3 regions of the Alteromonas stellipolaris genome follow, and region 1 is predicted to be linked to each of the others. Evidence: predicted binding sites of a transcription regulator. Region 1 holds the regulator's gene; each other region holds the start of a gene.

Region 1 (6,099 bases):
AACGGGAGAAGTGTACCACATCTCGTGCAATGTCATGCAGAGGCCGTGGGGCTGTTTGAAAGAGTCATTAGTATAAATTGTCGCCATAGCATATTGATTGAGCGTGTTTTTACCTACATATCAATTAGTGGCATTGCCTTTGTAATGCATAGCCACGTCACAGCGTTCATAAGAACAACCAAATTTTTGCATGATTTCTTCACAATGAACAAAGCCATTTTTCTTATAAAGATGAATAGCGGCCTCACACTTCTTATTCGTTAAAAGAAATAATGTATTAAAAGCAATGGCAGGGGCGTTATTCAATACATATTGCAACAAGCCTTCGCCTACTTTTAATCCTCTTGCTTCACTGACCACACCCATCTTAGTAAGTTCGAATACCCCTTCCCCTTTTTTCATTAATGCGCATGTGCCTACAATGCCAAAATCGGGATGTTCAGCAAACCAAATGTATCCACCCTTATCGATAATATTACGCTGAGGGTTGCCAATAACGGCCTCATCAACGCTCTCTAAACGAAACATCTTGGTGATCCACTCTCTATTTATGCGGTCAAAGTGGGGGGCTAGCTCGGGGGTATAGTCGAGGTAATGCAACATGACGGAATTAAATACACTGATTAAAGATAGATAAAAGAAAGGTTACTTTATGCCTTAATGCCAAACTTGTCACCTCGGCGTAAACCCAATTAAAGGTAAGGCGCCTATTCACTATTTCCTGTCTAAACAGGCTGTCTAGTTAAACTGACGCTTTCATTTATAACAAAAGTTTAATTTTTATTAATACACCTTTTAATTATTAACAATTATGACTAGAATCCGCTCTAAATAAGAATATCTATCATTTTCAATACTGTTTGAATTATCACTCGAGGAGACTTGCTTGAAACTTGGTAAAGCAACTATTTCTACTGCTGTTCTATTGGCACTTTATGGCACATCTGTTTTGGCTCAAGACACTGTAGCTGAATCAGATGAAAGCGTTGAACGTATTACAGTACGCGGCGCATTCTTTGGTCAACAAGTCGCCACAGCGGTAAAAACCCCAACACTATTGGTTAACGTGCCACAATCTGTATCGGTAGTAAGTGCACAGCAAATTTCAGAACAAGCACTGTTTAGTATTGCCGATGTTATGCAATACACGCCAGGTGTGAGCATTGGGCTGGGTGAAGATCATCGCGATCAGGTGACTATTCGTGGACAGAACACTACTGCCGATTTCTTTGTTGATGGGCTTCGCGACGACGTTCAGTACTTCCGCCCATTATATAATTTAGAACGCGTTGAAATATTACGTGGTGCGAACGCACTTTTATTTGGACGCGGTGGCGGCGGTGGCGTGGTTAACCGTGTGACTAAAGTAGCCAGTACTGCGGAAGACTTCACCACATTGTCAGCAGGTATTGATACCTTTGGCGCTGGCTCTATTAGCGTAGATACCAATAAAGCCATAGATGCCAACAATGCGTTTCGTTTTAATGGTGTGTTCGACAGCATTGATAACCACCGTGATTTTAAAGATGGTGAACGTTACGCATTAAACCCTACCTATACATGGATGGCTAACGACGACACTACGGTGGTGGCATCTTACGAATACGTAAACGATGACCGTTTAGTCGATAGGGGGATTCCTTCATTAGATGGTGCGCCGCTGGAAGGCTATGACGATACCTACTTTGGTGATCCAGACTTCAACAATACTACCCTTGAAGCACATATTGCCCGCATTCGTGTTGATCATTCACTATCGCAAAATTGGAACTTGAACGGTACGGTTCAGTTTGCTGACTATGACAAAGCTTATCAAAACTTGTACCCCGTTAATTTTGATGCTGATGCAGGCACAGTCACGTTAGACGGATATCGTGATACTACAACCCGTGAGAACACGTTGGTTCAATTGAACCTTATTGGGCAGTTTGCCACGGGTGATATTAACCATACCTTGTTGACGGGAATGGAATACGGTAGCCAAGATACAGAAAATGCTCGCCGTGATGCGTTTTTTGCAGACAGTCAAGACGATCAAGTATCCTTCGTGTTTAGTGACCCACTAGTAATTCCTTCAATGACGCTGACCGACCCAGTAAGAGATCGTGCATCTGATGTCACCTTTACCTCAGCGTTTGTTCAAGATGAAATTAAACTTAACGATAATTGGATCGTGGTAGCGGGTCTTCGCTACGACAACTTCGATATCGATGTCGTAGATAGTATTGAAGTGGCTGACGGTGCAGATGATGGCAACAACGGTTTTCTATCAAGTTCTGATTCACAAGTGTCTCCGCGTGCAGGCTTAATTTACAAGCCAGCGGAATCAGTATCGATTTACGCAAGTTACAGCAAATCGTTTTTACCTCGTTCAGGTGATCAATTCCTTTCACTGTCGCTGACAAGCCAAGCGCTAGAAGCTGAAGAGTTTGAAAATAAAGAAATTGGCGTGAAGTGGAATTTATCTGACTCGCTTAGCGTGACAGCAGCGGCATTTGAAGTTGAACGTGAAAACGGCACAGCGCAAGATCCTAACAACCCGGAAGCGTCTATTTTAACCGGTACCGAAACCAAAGGTTTTGAAGTGCAGGTGGTGGGTAAACTTTCAGAACGTTGGGTAATCAATGCTGGTTACAGCAACCTTGATGGCGAAGAAATGGGTCGAATTGTAGATGGCACATTGGCGAACCGCGACTTAGCGCAGCTACCAGAACATATGCTGACGTTATGGAATCAGTATGAAGTAAATGATGAATGGCGTGTTGCATTAGGCGTGATTTATCAATCTGAGCAGTATGCTTCATTAAATAATACGGTTGAGCTACCTGACTTTGTTCGCGTAGACGCTGCACTTTATTACGACTATAGCGAAGACGTTAAAATTCAGCTAAACGTTGAAAACCTATTCGACGAAGATTATTTTCCGTCAGCACATAACGACAACAATATTGCCACCGGCGAGCCGCTTAATGCGCGTTTGAGTTTGCAATATAAGTTTTAGTCACGCTAAATAGTAGTGATATACAAAGCGGCCTTCATGGCCGCTTTTTGCGTTGTGGTTAGGTCAGTATAAAAAACATGCTTTGCAAAGCTTTGTGCTTGTCATTTCCTTTTAGGTGTATATACTTACAGGAACTGTATAGACAGACAGGTCTTTTATGCGCCCACTCACAGCAAGACAAACAGAAGTTCTCGAGCTGATAAAAACAACCATGCTCGAAACTGGCATGCCGCCTACCCGTGCAGAAATTGCCCGTCATTTAGGTTTTCGCTCTGCGAATGCCGCTGAAGAACATTTAAAAGCGTTGGCCCGAAAAGGTGTCATCGAGATTCTTCCAGGTACTTCCCGTGGTATTAAATTGAATATCCCACTTGAAGATGAAGCTCCTGAAGAAGAAGGGCTACCTCTTATTGGCCGAGTGGCTGCGGGCGAACCTATTCTAGCGCAAGAGCATATAGAATCTCATTATAAGGTCGACCCTGCCCTATTTCAGCCTCACGCCGACTTCTTGCTTCGTGTAAGCGGTATGAGTATGAAAGACATAGGTATACTTGATGGTGACTTGTTAGCCGTGCACCGCACTACGGATGTCCATAATGGGCAGGTGGTAGTGGCACGTGTCGATGAAGACGTTACCGTTAAACGCCTTGAAAAGCGTGGCCGTGAAGTGCTACTTCATGCTGAAAATGATGAATTTTCTCCTATTAAGGTCGACTTAGCTTCAGAGCCTTTTTCTATTGAAGGTATTGCCGTTGGTGTTATTCGAAATGCCGATTGGATGTAACTTTTTAGCTATTTAGTAAAGAAAGCGGCTTATAGGCCGCTTTTTTGTATGTTTACCATACCTTGCTTGCACAATAATCTTGTTTAAGCCTCAGAAATACCTTAGAGGCCAGTTGATCCGGTTCCCACATTTTATCTTCTATTTATGTCATCTTTTATAGTACTAACTACCGCTATGTCTGTTATCTATTCTGTTTGAAAAGCATTCAATATTACGTAACTACCTTTTGATTATAAGAAACTTATTACACTTTATATTCGTCGATTTCGTTCAAAATGAGCGTTTCAAACGGCCACATTAATTATCCTTATAACGCCCATACGCTGTGGCGTGATTCATTCCTCTTACTTACAACTTTTGATTAAAAATTAAACGCTGGAATTGTTTTTTCTTAGAAAAGACTAGACTTGTGCGTTTTATTGAGCAATTCTTATACTGTATTTAACAAAATAATAACAATAGCTGCAACTTTGCTTTACAACTAAAGCTGGGCAATTAAGTTAAAAGTTGGATTTCGGGTATCAGTTGCCAGAAGCGCAGCGCATTTATTGCGGTAATGCTTCTGTTATAACGGAGGTGTTGAGTGAAACGAGTAACGACACAAGCGGCGACACAAGCGACAAAGTGGCTTTACGGGCTGCCACTTTTGCTTACCTCACCACTGCTGTTTGCGGATGTAGCAACAGGTGAAGGCTCATCCATGAATTTACGTCGAGGCGCAACCGACATAAGTGGTCAAGTGTACGACCTTCATATGTTGATGTTCTTTATCTGTATCGCCATTGCCGTTGTGGTTTTTGGGGTTATGTTTACCTCAATGTACTTACACCGTAAATCCAGAGGAGCGAAGCCTGCTCACTTCCATGAAAATGTAAAAGTTGAAATTGCGTGGACAGTAGTACCTTTCATCATTCTTATTCTTATGGCTATTCCCGCCGCTAAAACCCTTATTGCGATGGAAGATACCAGTGAGCCCGATCTTACTGTTGTCGTTACAGGTTCTCAGTGGAAGTGGCATTACCGATACATGGACAGAGATGTTGAGTTCTATTCGTTAATGGCGACTCAGCGAGAACAAATTGAAAACAAATTCGAGAAAGGCACGAATTATTTGCTTGAGGTCGACCGTCCACTGGTGATCCCCACAGGGCAAAAAGTGCGCTTTCTTATTACTTCAGATGACGTTATTCACTCTTGGTGGGTTCCAGATTTTGCGGTGAAAAAAGATGCTAATCCAGGGTTTATTAATGAATCTTGGGCAAAGGTGAACGAGCCTGGTATTTATCGCGGGCAGTGCGCCGAGCTTTGCGGAAAAGATCATGGCTTTATGCCGGTAGTGGTTATCGCAAAAGAACCTGCCGAATTTGATGCGTGGATGAACGAGCAAGAAGAAGCCGCTCGCCAAGCGAAAGAAGAAGAGCAACGTTTACTGTCGATGAATATGTCGATGGATGAACTAATGAAGGAAGGTAAGCGAGTTTATAACGCCACCTGTGCAGCTTGCCATATGCCTAATGGGGAAGGGTTGCCCGGTGTATTTCCTGCGCTTAAGGGCAGTGAAATGGTACTTGAAGACCAAACTGCACATATCGATATTGTGTTGAACGGTAAAACCGGCACGGCGATGCAGGCGTTCGGAAAAATGTTAAGCCTAAAAGACATTGCGGCTGTGGTGACCTACGAACGAAATGCGTGGGGCAATAATACGGGCGATATGGTGCAGGCCAAAGATGTTAATGCTGTCGTAAATGGAAACTAGGAGTGCGTAATGAGTAAAGCAACTGATGTCATTGCGCCGGATACCGCGGCGCATCACGAAGATCATGACCATCATAGCCATATTCCAAAAGGAATAACTCGATGGTTGTTTACCACTAACCATAAAGATATAGGCACCTTGTATTTATGGTTCGCCTTTATCATGTTTTTAATTGGCGGCGCCATGGCAATGGTGATCCGTGCTGAGCTTTTTCAGCCTGGATTACAAATTGTTGAGCCAAATTTCTTTAATCAAATGACGACTGTACATGGTCTTATCATGGTGTTTGGTGCAGTAATGCCAGCCTTCACAGGGCTAGCAAATTGGCTGATTCCAATGATGATAGGGGCACCAGATATGGCCCTGCCGCGAATGAATAACTGGAGTTTCTGGATATTACCCGGAGCCTTCCTGATCCTACTTAGTTCGCTCTTTTTAGAGGGCGGCGGCCCAGCATTTGGGTGGACCTTCTATGCACCGCTTTCCACCACTTACAGTGGCGACTCTACGGCTTTGTTTGTGTTCTCGGTACATATCATGGGTATTTCATCCATC
Region 2 (6,099 bases), 1.1 Mb from region 1:
TTCGCTGACATGCCCCAATTATCTTTCGGCGAGTTCCATCATCAATCTTAAGCCAATACAGCCGCTCTTCTCGGCTGCGGTAACATCCTTTGCAATACCCTCGCACTCCAGACTCACAAACACCAATACAGGGACTTGGAATTTCAAAGAACTCCAATTGCTGTGCTGGCGGTGTTTGGTCTGTCATGTTTACCTGTATGCGCTTGCTAACACGCGTTTCGTTAAATTAAAAACACCCTCTTATTGCCACTAACGCATTGTTATTGGCAACCTAATCTGGCCACGTAATTTAAGATAGCTTTACATTACTCCAGTATATTTTGGGCAAACTCACCAAAATAGCAACTCTGTAATAATACATCAGTATTAATCTACTAGTGTATAGTCAATAGTCGAAACTACCCGAACCTGCTTAATATGGGGGTGATGATGGTCTCTGCTAGCGATTGAAAACCGCCCTTGATTAGCCCGTTTTATTTTCCCTAACGTACTTTTCGAGTCCTGCGCGAACTTTTCAGCAACCTCTCTGGCATTAACAGTGGCTTCCTCGATCATTGCCGGTTTTACTTCATTTAAACGCGTAAATACATAGTCGGGCTGTGCTTGATAGTGTTGATTCGTTAGCACAACACCAGACTTTAATAAGCTACTTATCTGGCTCATGACTACACGTACCTTTTCGACCTCGTTTGAAAATACGGTAATGGTTTGCACTGCGGTGTAACGAAATGGCGCTTTTTCTGTACCGCCATATTGCTGAGCTAGTTTATCGGTAATGTCTGGCTTACCAATGGTAATACCCTCTTTGGCAATCCCTTTGCTCTGTAAGAAGTTAGACACTTTCATGCTGTTTGTTTCTATCTGGTTGTAAAGCGCGGGTAAATCATTGCCTGCATCAACAAATTGAATAGGCCAAATCACTCGATCTGCCACGTACTCCCTTTCAGACAACCCTTTAACGGTAACTACCCTGTCCCAAGTTTGCATGTCGTTTAGCGCCGAAGACACCTGTTGACCCAATATGCCAAGCGCACTCACCATGCCTATTGCCACTACCACTGCTGCACCTATCTTCATAACTCTCGTTCCAGTTTTTATTGTTGATAGTGCTAGCTTACGTTCAGTTGGAGTCGAATTTAGGGATGAAAAAAGCCGAGATTGTTGATACTTAACGATACATAATGACCAATTGTGGCCGCAAAGAGGCTGGAGAAATGGATTAGCGTTTATTCCCATCAACTATCATTTTGCGCGCTCTCGCATCCGAATTTCGAATCATATCGTCAATCAAAGCTGTTTCGGGCATATTCTTCCAGTACTTTTTGGGCATTGAGCTTAACATTGCGCTCTTTTTGATGCGGGCGGGATTAAAAATATTAGCGTAATAAGTGAGCCAATATTTTTCGATACGGTCGTCATTAGGAAACACACTCGGATCGGGATTATCTTCTAAAACTAGCTTTTCAGTATCCCAATGGGCAGCCCGATAAGGCGTTAATATTGACCACCGCATATTTTTAAAACGAGTTTGGAAGAAGTCGAGCTTAATCTCTAAGCTAAAATGTTCCGGCTCATACCAAGCGATAAAGTGCTCTTGTCCGTCATGATTAACTTCTCGAAACCTCAAAAAAGCACTTATTTTATATGCATCGCGTTTTACCGCTTTGGCTAACGTAACAAGTTGCATGATATCTTCATCAGTTTTTAACTGAATAAGGTTTTTGTTTTCGAAAATAACACGCCATAACACCCGATAACACAATGCGAAGCGGCTAGCATCTTGGTGACACAACGCATATTTGATAAGCGTTAAGACTGACTTGGGAATGCTGTGTTTCGCTTTTGGCTTACTGGCTGCTATAACTTGTTCCCCACCGCCAAACAGGTCGTCTTGTATAGACTCTGAAGTTTGCCAAATAATATTTTCGGGGGGGATAGCTTGCGCCAAACATTCTCTTGCTGCTATGCGCCACTCATCGTACCCAGGCACTGAAATGATTGTAATGGTTTTCATCTTTATGCCATTTCAATTAGGCGCTAAATAGCTCGAACTGCTTCGGCTGTTTGAACTGTAACTCAAAATTATTGCTATCGAGTAAATGAATATTAGGCGAGTAGTCGCTCACGCTAATAAAAGGCTTCAGCTTTTGTAGAGGCAGGCGCATTTTAGTAAGATCCATCCAACTAAGCTTTGCATAACGGCGAATAGTCAGAATTTTTTGTACAGTGCGTGCACCAAGGCCTGGTACCCGTAACAACATCAGTTTGTCGGCTTTATTTAAATCGATTGGAAACACATGACGATTGCGCAATGCCCACGCAAGTTTAGGATCATGATCCATATCAAGCATGTCATCGTGCAATATTTCATCAAGCTTGAATCCATAAAAACGCAAAAGCCAATCAGCCTGATAAAGACGATGCTCGCGAATTAAAGGCGCTGGTTTTAGCGGTAAAACTTCTGATGCATCGGGTATTGGCGAGAATGCAGAGTAATAAACGCGACGTAGCTTTTGTTGGCTATAAAGTTTTACGCTCGTGCCCAAGATAACTTTATCATTAGAACCATCGGCCCCTATTATCATTTGAGTAGACTGCCCGCCAGGGGCAAAGCGAGGAGGACGTTTACCTGTATGGGTTTTATCTACCTTATGCTCAGCTATTTTCTCTTTCAGTGTATTCATCGCGTTATGAATAGCGCCGAGGTCTTTTTCGGGCGCGTACTTATTTAAAGAAGGTTGGGTTGGCATTTCTACATTAATGCTTAGTCTGTCGGCGTATAAGCCAGCTTCGGCCTGCAATTCAGGTGAGGCATTGGGAATTGTCTTAAGATGAATATACCCCTTGAACCCGTGATCCAGACGTAAAGATTTTGCAATACGCACCATACTTTCCATTGTAAGGTCTGGAGAACCCACAATGCCTGAACTAAGAAACAGACCTTCGATATAGTTACGCTTGTAAAAATTCAGTGTTAGGTCTACGGTTTCTTTCACAGTGAAACGGGCACGTTGAACACTACTCGATACTCTATTAATGCAATAGTGACAGTCGTAAATACAGTAGTTCGTCATTAGTATCTTTAACAAAGAGACACAGCGCCCATCAGGGGTAAAACTGTGACATATACCCGTACCACCGGTAAGAGAGCCTATGCCCGTTTTATCGGTTTTGCCAGCCTTTCGTTTACCTGCAGAACCGCTTGCACATGAAGCGTCATACTTGGCTGCATCTGAAAGAATTTCGAGTTTTTGTATCAGTTTGTCATGCATCGCAGATTTGTACTTTCTCTTAGCAAATACACAGCGTCAGTGGGTTCAGTAATAAATGATGAAAAAAGACGTGTGTATCGGCAATATCGTTTTCAGTATATAAAACGTTATATCATGTATAAATATACAGTACAAATGCATTTTGCTATCAACACTCTGCTACCAAAAAGCAGAGCGCAATAGGTTTGAGCCACTGCCCCCTTCTCCCTAAGGACTGGCATAAAAAAAGGCCACTTAAACAAGTGGCCTAAAGTGCCTCCAAAGTACGAGGAGGAGGCAACGCTTGGGTAAACGGGAGAGTTAACCGTTACGTTTCAACAAATAGTAAAATACAGGAGTAAGAATTAAGCCGAACACAGTTACCCCAATCATGCCTGAGAACACTGCTACGCCCATGGCTTGACGCATCTCTGCACCTGCGCCTGTAGAAAGTACCATAGGCAACACACCCATAATGAAGGCTATAGACGTCATTAGGATTGGGCGAAGACGCAACTTACTGGCCTCTTTAATGGCTGATAGTGCATCCATGCCGTTGTCTTGTAGCTCTTTGGCAAATTCCACAATAAGAATGGCGTTTTTAGTCGCCAGCCCCACCAGCACAATTAAGCCAATTTGGGTAAATATGTTGTTGTCACCACCATATATCACCACACCAATTAGTGCGCTTAGCAAGGTCATGGGGACAATCAATATAATGGCCAGCGGTAAGCGTAAACTTTCATACTGCGCTGCCAATACTAAGAACACCAAAAGCACCACCAGCGGGAAGATAAAGGCCGAGGCGTTGCCTGCCAATATTTGCTGATAAGTTAGCTCGGTCCATTCGTAGGTCATGCCTAACGGCAGGGTTTCATCAAGAATTTGCTCTATCGCTGCTTTAGCTTGATCTGAACTGTAACCCGGCGCCGGAGAGCCGTTAACTTCAGCGGTGACATAGCCGTTGTAATGCATCACTCGGTCTGGCCCTGCGCTGTGCTCAATATTAAGAAATGAACCTAGCGGGATCATATCGCCTTTATCGTTTCGCACTTTAAATTGGGTGATGTTTTCAACATCTTGACGATACTGAGCATCGGCCTGAACATTTACCTGATAGGTTTTGCCGAAAAGGTTAAAGTCGTTCACATACACCGAGCCCAAATACGCCTGCATGGTGTCAAACAAGGTACCTATGTTTACACCTTGGCTAACGGCTTTCTCGCGATCTACATCCACATTTAACTGAGGTACGTTAACCGTAAAACTGGTGAAGTTACCGGTTAGCGCAGGGTGTGCCCACGCTTTGCCAATCACTTCTTGGGTTACTTTTTCAAGTTCAGCAAAACCTAAGTTTCCTCTGTCTTGCACTTGTAGCCTGAAACCACCAATGGTGCCAAGGCCCATTACCGGTGGTGGCGGGAAGATAGCCACATAAGCACCTTTAATAGAGCCAAATTGCTGGTTCAATTGCATAGCAATTGCACCGGCTGAAAGCTCAGGGCTTTGACGCTCATTGAACGGTTTAAGCGGCGTAAACAACACACCCGAACTTGGGCTGTTGGTGAAGCCGTTTATGTTCAAACCTGGAAATGCCACTGCATCAGAAACACCAGGGTGTTCCATCGCAATACGCGACATTTCACGCACGACTTCCTCAGTTCTATCTAACGACGACGCATTAGGAAGCTGTGCAAATGCAATAAGATACTGCTTATCTTGAGGCGGTACATAACCAGTTGGCGTGTTAGCAAACTGGAAGTAGGTTAACCCTAGCAAACCAGCGTAAAGCACGACTACCACACCGCTTTTGCGAATAAGCCCACCTACAGCGCCAGTGTATTTTTTCGCACCGCGATCGAACATTTTATTAAATGGCGTAAATACAAAGCGCCCAAACACTTTATCCATACCTCGGCTTAGCCAATCTTTCGATTGCCCATGAGGCTTCAATAACAAGGCCGATAATGCAGGGCTTAAGGTTAACGAGTTAATTGCCGAGATGAAGGTAGAAATAGTAATGGTTAACGCAAACTGCTTATAGAACTGACCGGTTAAGCCGCTCATAAAGGCAGTAGGGATAAATACCGCAGCCAATACCAAGGTAGTGGCAATAATAGGCCCTGTTACCTCTTTCATTGCTTGCACGGTAGCATCGAATGGCGCTTTGCCGTCGGCAATATTCCGCTCAACGTTTTCCACCACCACGATGGCATCATCAACCACAATACCGATAGCCAGTACCAAGCCAAACAACGATAGCGCATTTAACGAGAAGCCCATCAATTGCATAAACGCAAAGGTACCTACCAATGAAATGGGAACCGCTACTAAAGGAATAATAGACGCGCGCCAGGTTTGTAAAAACAGTACTACTACTAATACAACCAATAGCACAGCTTCAAGTAACGTATTTACCACGGCTTCAATTGAGCCACGTACGAATACGGTAGGGTCGTAAACGATGTCGTATTCCAACCCTTCTGGAAACATCTTTTCAAGTTCTGCCATGCGAGCACGCACGTCGTCAGAGATTTGAATAGCGTTTGAGCCTGGGGCCTGAAATATAGGTAATGCAGCTGCTGGATTATTATTTAGTAATGAACGCAAGGTGTAATAATCGGCACCTAACTCAATTCGGGCTACGTCTTTTAACCGGGTAATTTGACCATTATCGCCCGTTTTGACGATGATATTTTCAAATTCACTTTCATCTTCAAGGCGACCGCGCACATTAATAAGTAGCTGAAACTCACTGGTGCCCGTTGGCTGTGCGCCTAGGCTACCTGCCGCTGCTTGTTGGTTTTGCTCGGAAATAGCCGCAACCACATCGCCTGGGTTCATTTGC
Region 3 (6,099 bases), 330 kb from region 1:
ATTGTGACCACTGCGCCCTTATTATGCTTTACCGCAGCAGCACGGCGTATCATGTATTCAACCTTAGGTTTTTTGCAATACATAGGGCCAACACTCATGTTCGTGCTGGCGGTTTACTTGTACGATGAGCCGTTAGATGAGGCTAGGCTAATCACCTTTGGTTTTGTGTGGCTAGCACTTGCAGTATTTAGTGTCGACTCTCTTATTGCCTACAAAAAACAGCGAAAAGCCCTAAAGGCATCGGTGCAGTCGGCTAAGGTAACCAGTGAAACTCAAACTTCTTGAGTTTCACTGTTTAGGTAAACCTGGTTACGCCCAGCATGTTTTGCTTTGTATAAAAGCTTATCTGCGCTACTTAGCAAGGTTTCAATATTTTGCGTAGGTGTATTACAAAGCCCAATACTGCAGGTTACTTTCACGCTTTCTTCGCCTAATTGAATTGGCGTTTTCTCTAACGCTATTCTGAATCTATTTAGCCGCTCTTGTGCGTTATTAAGGTCGATTTTAGGCAAGTAAACGCAAAATTCTTCCCCACCAAAACGTGCAACCAGCGTATCGTTAAAATGCACTTGCAATAGGTTAGCTACTGCTTTGAGCACAAGATCGCCCGCATCATGCCCGTAGGTATCGTTAATACGTTTAAAATGATCCAGGTCGATAAGCGCTAAAGCATGCTGCTCAGGAAGCTTTTTGTACTGCACGGTAACGGTATAAAAGAAATGACGGCGGTTAGGCAACCCAGTTAAGTAATCGGTATTGGCCGCACGTCGAATGGCTTCTACGCTTTCGATATATTCAATATTCTGCATCACGCGGCATAAAAACTCTTCATGACAGTAAGGTAAATGCAAAAAGTCGTTCGCGCCGCTTTTTATGAAATGCGCAGACATAAGCGGGCGTTGGTCGCTTGCTAGCCCAATAATGGCTAACTGCTCTTTTGAAAAGGCTTTACGCAGGCCTGAAATAAATTGCGTGCCCGTCATATCTGGAAGCGCGTTGTCGGTGATAACCAACCTGATATGCGCATGCTCAGCCAATATGCTCATAGCATCGCTGGCAGTAGGGCAGTCATAAACCACAAAGTTGTGTCGATAAAGCAGTGACAGCATTTTTCGTCTAGATGAGCGGTGAGTACTAACAACCACAACACCGGTAGATTTGTTCTTCTCTAACCTAAACAGTAAACGGCTTAAATAATCGTAATTTTGCGCGTTTTCTTTGGGAATGTAATCAACGACGTCTTTTTCTAACACCTTGTCTCGGGTTTTTGCTTCTAACGCATCAGTAGTGACGATGGCTGGAATGAAGGCGTCAATGGCGAAGTCGATGGCTTCGCCATTCGGGGCATCCGGTAAGTTATGAGCAACAATGGCGCACAAAAAACTCTCTGGCATCATAAGCGCAAAACGTGCGCTCGCTTCCGTCAATGAGTGGGCGCCAACAGGGGTTAACCCTGCTTTTCTGACAAGTTTTGATACAACGTCTAAATTTTTATCGCTGTTTTCTATCACCAGCACGTTTTGCGGCATATTTCTCTACTTGGGTTCAGGCTTCTTGCCAGATGACTATGCTTTTTCCAATTTAGCATAGGCGAGAACGAGCCATTTTGTACCGAATTCGTCAAAATTAACTTGTACCCTAGCGTGTTCACCACTGCCTTCGTAGTTTAATACTATTCCTTCACCGAACTTGCGATGAGCCACTTTTTGGCCCAACTGAAAGCCGGTCTCTTCAAAAGAGGCATGTGATGTTGCTTGGCTGAATCGGTTATGTATCGGTCGAGAAATAGTAGACTTGAGCCTTACTTCTTCAACACAGTCAGCAGGAATTTCACGAATAAAGCGAGATGCCGTGTGATACTTGTCTTGCCCGTACAAACGGCGGCTTTCCGCGTAAGTAATATACAGCTTTTCCATGGCGCGGGTCATGCCCACGTAACACAGGCGGCGTTCTTCTTCCATTCTGCCAGGTTCATCATTGGTCATTTGGCTTGGAAACATGCCTTCCTCAACACCGGCCATAAACACCATCGGGAATTCTAGCCCTTTTGCGGTGTGAATCGTCATCATCTGCACTGCATCTTGGTCGGTACCTGCTTGGGTTTCACCCGCTTCTAACGAGGCGTGAGCAAGGAAGGCTGAAAGCGGCGTCATTTCCTCTGCTTCGTCAGGTACCGTAAATTGCTTACAAGCGGTAACCAATTCTTCCAAGTTTTCTAAGCGCGCTTGAGCCTTTTCGCCGCGTTCGGCTTGATACATGGCGTATAAGCCTGACTGCCTAATAGCCACATCGGCGTGTTTTTCTAATGGCTCGTCTACCGTAGCTTGTTCAAGCTCGGTAACTAACAGCACGAAACTTTGAAGGGCGTTAAGTGCACGGCCTTTTAGCGCGTTTTCGTTAATGAGAAGTTGGCTAGCCTGCCACATAGAGCAATTATGTGCTCTGGCGGCTTCTCGTACTTGTGAGAGGGTTTTCTCACCCATACCGCGAGTAGGTGTATTCACCACACGTTCAAAGGCGGCATCATCATGAGGGTGATTCATCATACGAAGGTAGCCAAGTGCATCTTTAATTTCTTGGCGTTCGAAGAATCGAAGGCCACCATAAATGCGGTAGGGTGTACCTTGGTGAAGTAAGGCCTCTTCTAATACCCGCGACTGGGCGTTATTGCGATACAAAATCGCGGTGTCTTTTAGTGCATTGCCTTGGTTCAGCCAGTCTTTAATTTTCGACACAATAAAGCGGGCTTCGTCTAACTCATTAAACCCAGCATAAACAGATATGGGCTCGCCATCGTTGCCGTCTGTCCAAAGCTCTTTGCCTAATCGGCCTGTGTTGTTATCAATAACCGTATTGGCGGCTTTCAAGATGGTGCCGGTAGAACGGTAGTTTTGTTCTAATCGAATGGTTGTGGGGTTATTGAAGTCTTTTAAGAAGTGCTGAATATTATCAACATTCGCGCCACGCCAGCCGTAAATAGATTGGTCGTCATCACCCACAATCATAATATTGTTTTGATTGCCGCTACATAACATGCGTAGCCACGCGTATTGAATGTTGTTGGTATCTTGGAATTCGTCCACTAATACAGCGCGGAAGCGGCGCTGGTAGTTGGCGAGTACTTCGGGGTTTTTAGCCCAAAGTTCGTGAGCACGTAACAACAACTCGGCAAAATCCACAAGCCCTGAGCGGTCGCACGCGTCTTGATACGCGGCGTAAATTTCACGCATTTTTTGTTGGGTTTGATCGTTGTGGGTTTCAATATGTTGAGGACGTAGCCCTTCGTCTTTATTACCGTTGATGTACCACTGAATTTGACGGGGCACCCAGTGCTTTTCGTCTAAATTCATGGCTTTTAGAATACGTTTAATCAAACGGTATTGGTCATCTGAATCAAGAATTTGGAAGTTTTCAGGCAAATTAGCTTCTGCATGGTGGGCGCGAAGCAGCCTGTGGGCTAATCCGTGGAAAGTACCAATCCACATGCTATTAAGACCACGGCCCATCAACGATTCTATTCGGCCACGCATTTCTTTGGCGGCCTTGTTCGTAAAGGTTACGGCCAGAATGGAAAAGGGGGCAATATTTTCCACTTCCATTAACCATGCTATTCGATGTACTAACACCCGAGTTTTACCGCTTCCTGCGCCAGCTAAAATGAGGGCGTTAGAAAGAGGGGCTGCTACCGCTTCACGTTGTTTGTCGTTAAGCTCGTCAAGCAGTCGGGATACATCCATAATATGGTCAACCTAATTTGTCTAGTTTCAATGCTGCAACATTATGCCAGCTGACTGTGAATTTATACAGGCCTGTTTAATGAAGCTTAGCGGCTAGGGGATAACTTTTACCCTGTTAAGCTGATATCGGCCGTATTCACGGGCGGGTTATCGATAAGTTGAACAATTTTCACGCTTGAAGCGTAGTCTGTAGGTGTTGTTTTTATGGTGGCTCATGTACACTTCGAGCCATTAAGCTGCCTACTACAATCTAGGCTTTGTACCATCTTGTGCCTTTTACCCGCACTTAGCGGGGTTTGAACTTTACTTTTACAGGAACTGCCTCATGCACGCACTCTCTCCATCGACTGACTTTTGGTTATCGTTAAAAAAAGAAGCGCAAACTGTGGCAGAAAGCGAGCCGCTATTAGCGAGCTATGTTCATGCCTGTATTTCAGCCCATCACAATTTTGAGTCGTCGTTAAGCTTTATACTATCAAGCAAAATGGCTGATGAAGTGATGCCTGCTATTGCCATTCGTGAAGTATTTGATGAGGCCTATTTGTTAGAGCCGTCGATTAGTGAGTCGGCAATGGCCGATATTAACGCGATTCGTGCTCGAGACGCGGCAGTAGATGACTTCTTAGTGCCATTACTGCACTTTAAAGGCTTTCATGCCGTGCAAGTTCACCGTATGGCGCACTACTTGTGGTTGCACGGTAGACATCAACTTGCCTTGTTCTTGCAAAGCCGTAACTCGGCTACCTTCGGCGTAGATATTCACCCTGCCGCTAAGATAGGTAAAGGCGTGATGTTCGATCACGCCACCGGTATTGTAGTGGGTGAAACTGCGGTTATAGAAGACAACGTGTCTATCTTGCAAAGCGTAACCCTGGGCGGAACCGGGAACGAGTCGGGCGATCGTCACCCTAAAATTCGCCAAGGCGTGTTAGTTGGCGCAGGTGCTAAAATTCTTGGCAATATCGAAATTGGCGAAGGGTCTAAAGTGGGCGCAGGTAGTGTTGTGCTAGACAATGTTCCACCTCACGTTACCGTAGTGGGTGTACCTGCAAAAGTCGTTGGGCGGCCGGTATGCCAGCGCCCTTGCGATTCTATGCGCCAAAACGTGCTAGAAGACAACCAGCCTTATTCGCAAAAGCCTTAAGCGCTATTTACTGCTTTTCTTATAAGAAGTAAGCTAACTCGTCTAACGAATCTAGTGTCACGTGAGGGAGTACAGATGCTCTCTCACGGGGTAAATGCATTTCTCGATTGCATGCAAACCACGCTGACTGAAACCCTGCATTTATCGCCCCATACACATCTTTAATGATGTTATCGCCCACGTGCAGTATATGTTTGGGCGCTTCCCCTATAAAGCTTGCTGCTTCATCAAACATAGCCCGTGAAGGTTTCATAGGGCGGCTAGTGCTAGCATGTAAAATGGTATCAAAATAAGGCGTTATACCTATTTGGTCGGCATTTACATTGCCGTTAGTTATACCCACTAGTGTCATATTTTCACTTAAAATCGATAAGGTTTTATGCACATCATCAGCCAACTCAAACTCGCTTCTGGCATGGTAAAAACAGTCGAAACATGCTTGCACAGCAGCCTCTAATGTGTGGCTATCTTGGGTTGGAATATCGTGTATCAATGCCGCATTTAACACCGCTAGGCGAAGCTTTCCCATATCAGACGAATAAGCAGGATTGGCTGCAAGCGCGTCGCGCTTTAGTTGCTGCCAGTGAGAGGGGGGTAAGTCAGCCGCTTTAGGGTGATGCTGCTTTAAATGCGCATTTAAGGCCGCTTCTGCTTGGCGAATAATAGGTTCGTTATTATATAAGGTGTCATCAAGATCGAAGGTCATTGCCTTCACGGAATTAATGGCTCTGAAGAACTGCATAATAGTTAAAGGCCTATTTTCAATAGAGGATTATTTTTTGTGTGCTCTAGGGTGCGCGGCATCGTAAACTTTGGCTAAATGCTGAAAATCTAAATGGGTATACACTTGCGTGGTAGATAGATTGGCATGGCCTAATAATTCTTGTACCGCCCGTAAATCACCGCTCGACTCTAATACGTGCGTGGCGAAAGAATGGCGCAGTTTATGGGGGCTAACTTTCTGACTAAGGCTTTGCAATTCAGCCATTTGATTAAGTCGATTTGCCACTTGGCGATTTGAAATGCGGGTTTTACGCTTGCTAACAAAAATAGCGGGCTCGTAGGGTGAAGCATAAGCGGGACGCACTTTAAGCCAAGCATGTAGCGCCTTTTGCGCTTGTCGGCCTAGGGGCAAAATACGCTGTTTACTGCCCTTACCCGTCACTTTAATGGTGCCGTCTTTCGGGTAGTCACTTAAGTTCAAACCCGTTAGTTCGC

Evidence for each region. Region 1 encodes LexA, which represses DNA repair genes until DNA is damaged. Its sites were predicted from a motif close to TACTGTATNNNNATACAGTA; they were not measured.
Region 2: a site for LexA is predicted at 3,385-3,404, ahead of AVL57_RS15000 (putative DNA modification/repair radical SAM protein). Genes of this name have one in related genera too.
Region 3: a site for LexA is predicted at 3,790-3,809, ahead of uvrD (DNA helicase II). Genes of this name have one in related genera too.

Annotation. Positions count from the first base shown of each region.
Region 1 covers NZ_CP013926.1:4,565,041-4,571,139, reverse strand. The annotation lists gene AVL57_RS19380 (GNAT family N-acetyltransferase) at 121-528, opposite strand; gene AVL57_RS19375 (TonB-dependent receptor) at 887-3,001, shown strand; gene lexA (transcriptional repressor LexA) at 3,159-3,785, shown strand; gene coxB (cytochrome c oxidase subunit II) at 4,369-5,544, shown strand; gene ctaD (cytochrome c oxidase subunit I) at 5,554-6,099, shown strand, end outside.
Region 2 covers NZ_CP013926.1:3,501,048-3,507,146, forward strand. The annotation lists gene AVL57_RS14985 (DUF1289 domain-containing protein) at 1-187, opposite strand, end outside; gene AVL57_RS14990 (SIMPL domain-containing protein) at 367-1,077, opposite strand; gene AVL57_RS14995 (TIGR03915 family putative DNA repair protein) at 1,220-2,014, opposite strand; gene AVL57_RS15000 (putative DNA modification/repair radical SAM protein) at 2,031-3,272, opposite strand; gene AVL57_RS15005 (efflux RND transporter permease subunit) at 3,573-6,099, opposite strand, start outside.
Region 3 covers NZ_CP013926.1:246,520-252,618, forward strand. The annotation lists gene rarD (EamA family transporter RarD) at 1-285, shown strand, start outside; gene AVL57_RS01020 (GGDEF domain-containing response regulator) at 273-1,529, opposite strand; gene uvrD (DNA helicase II) at 1,566-3,737, opposite strand; gene cysE (serine O-acetyltransferase) at 4,063-4,881, shown strand; gene AVL57_RS01035 (HAD-IA family hydrolase) at 4,901-5,623, opposite strand; gene AVL57_RS01040 (tyrosine recombinase XerC) at 5,654-6,099, opposite strand, start outside.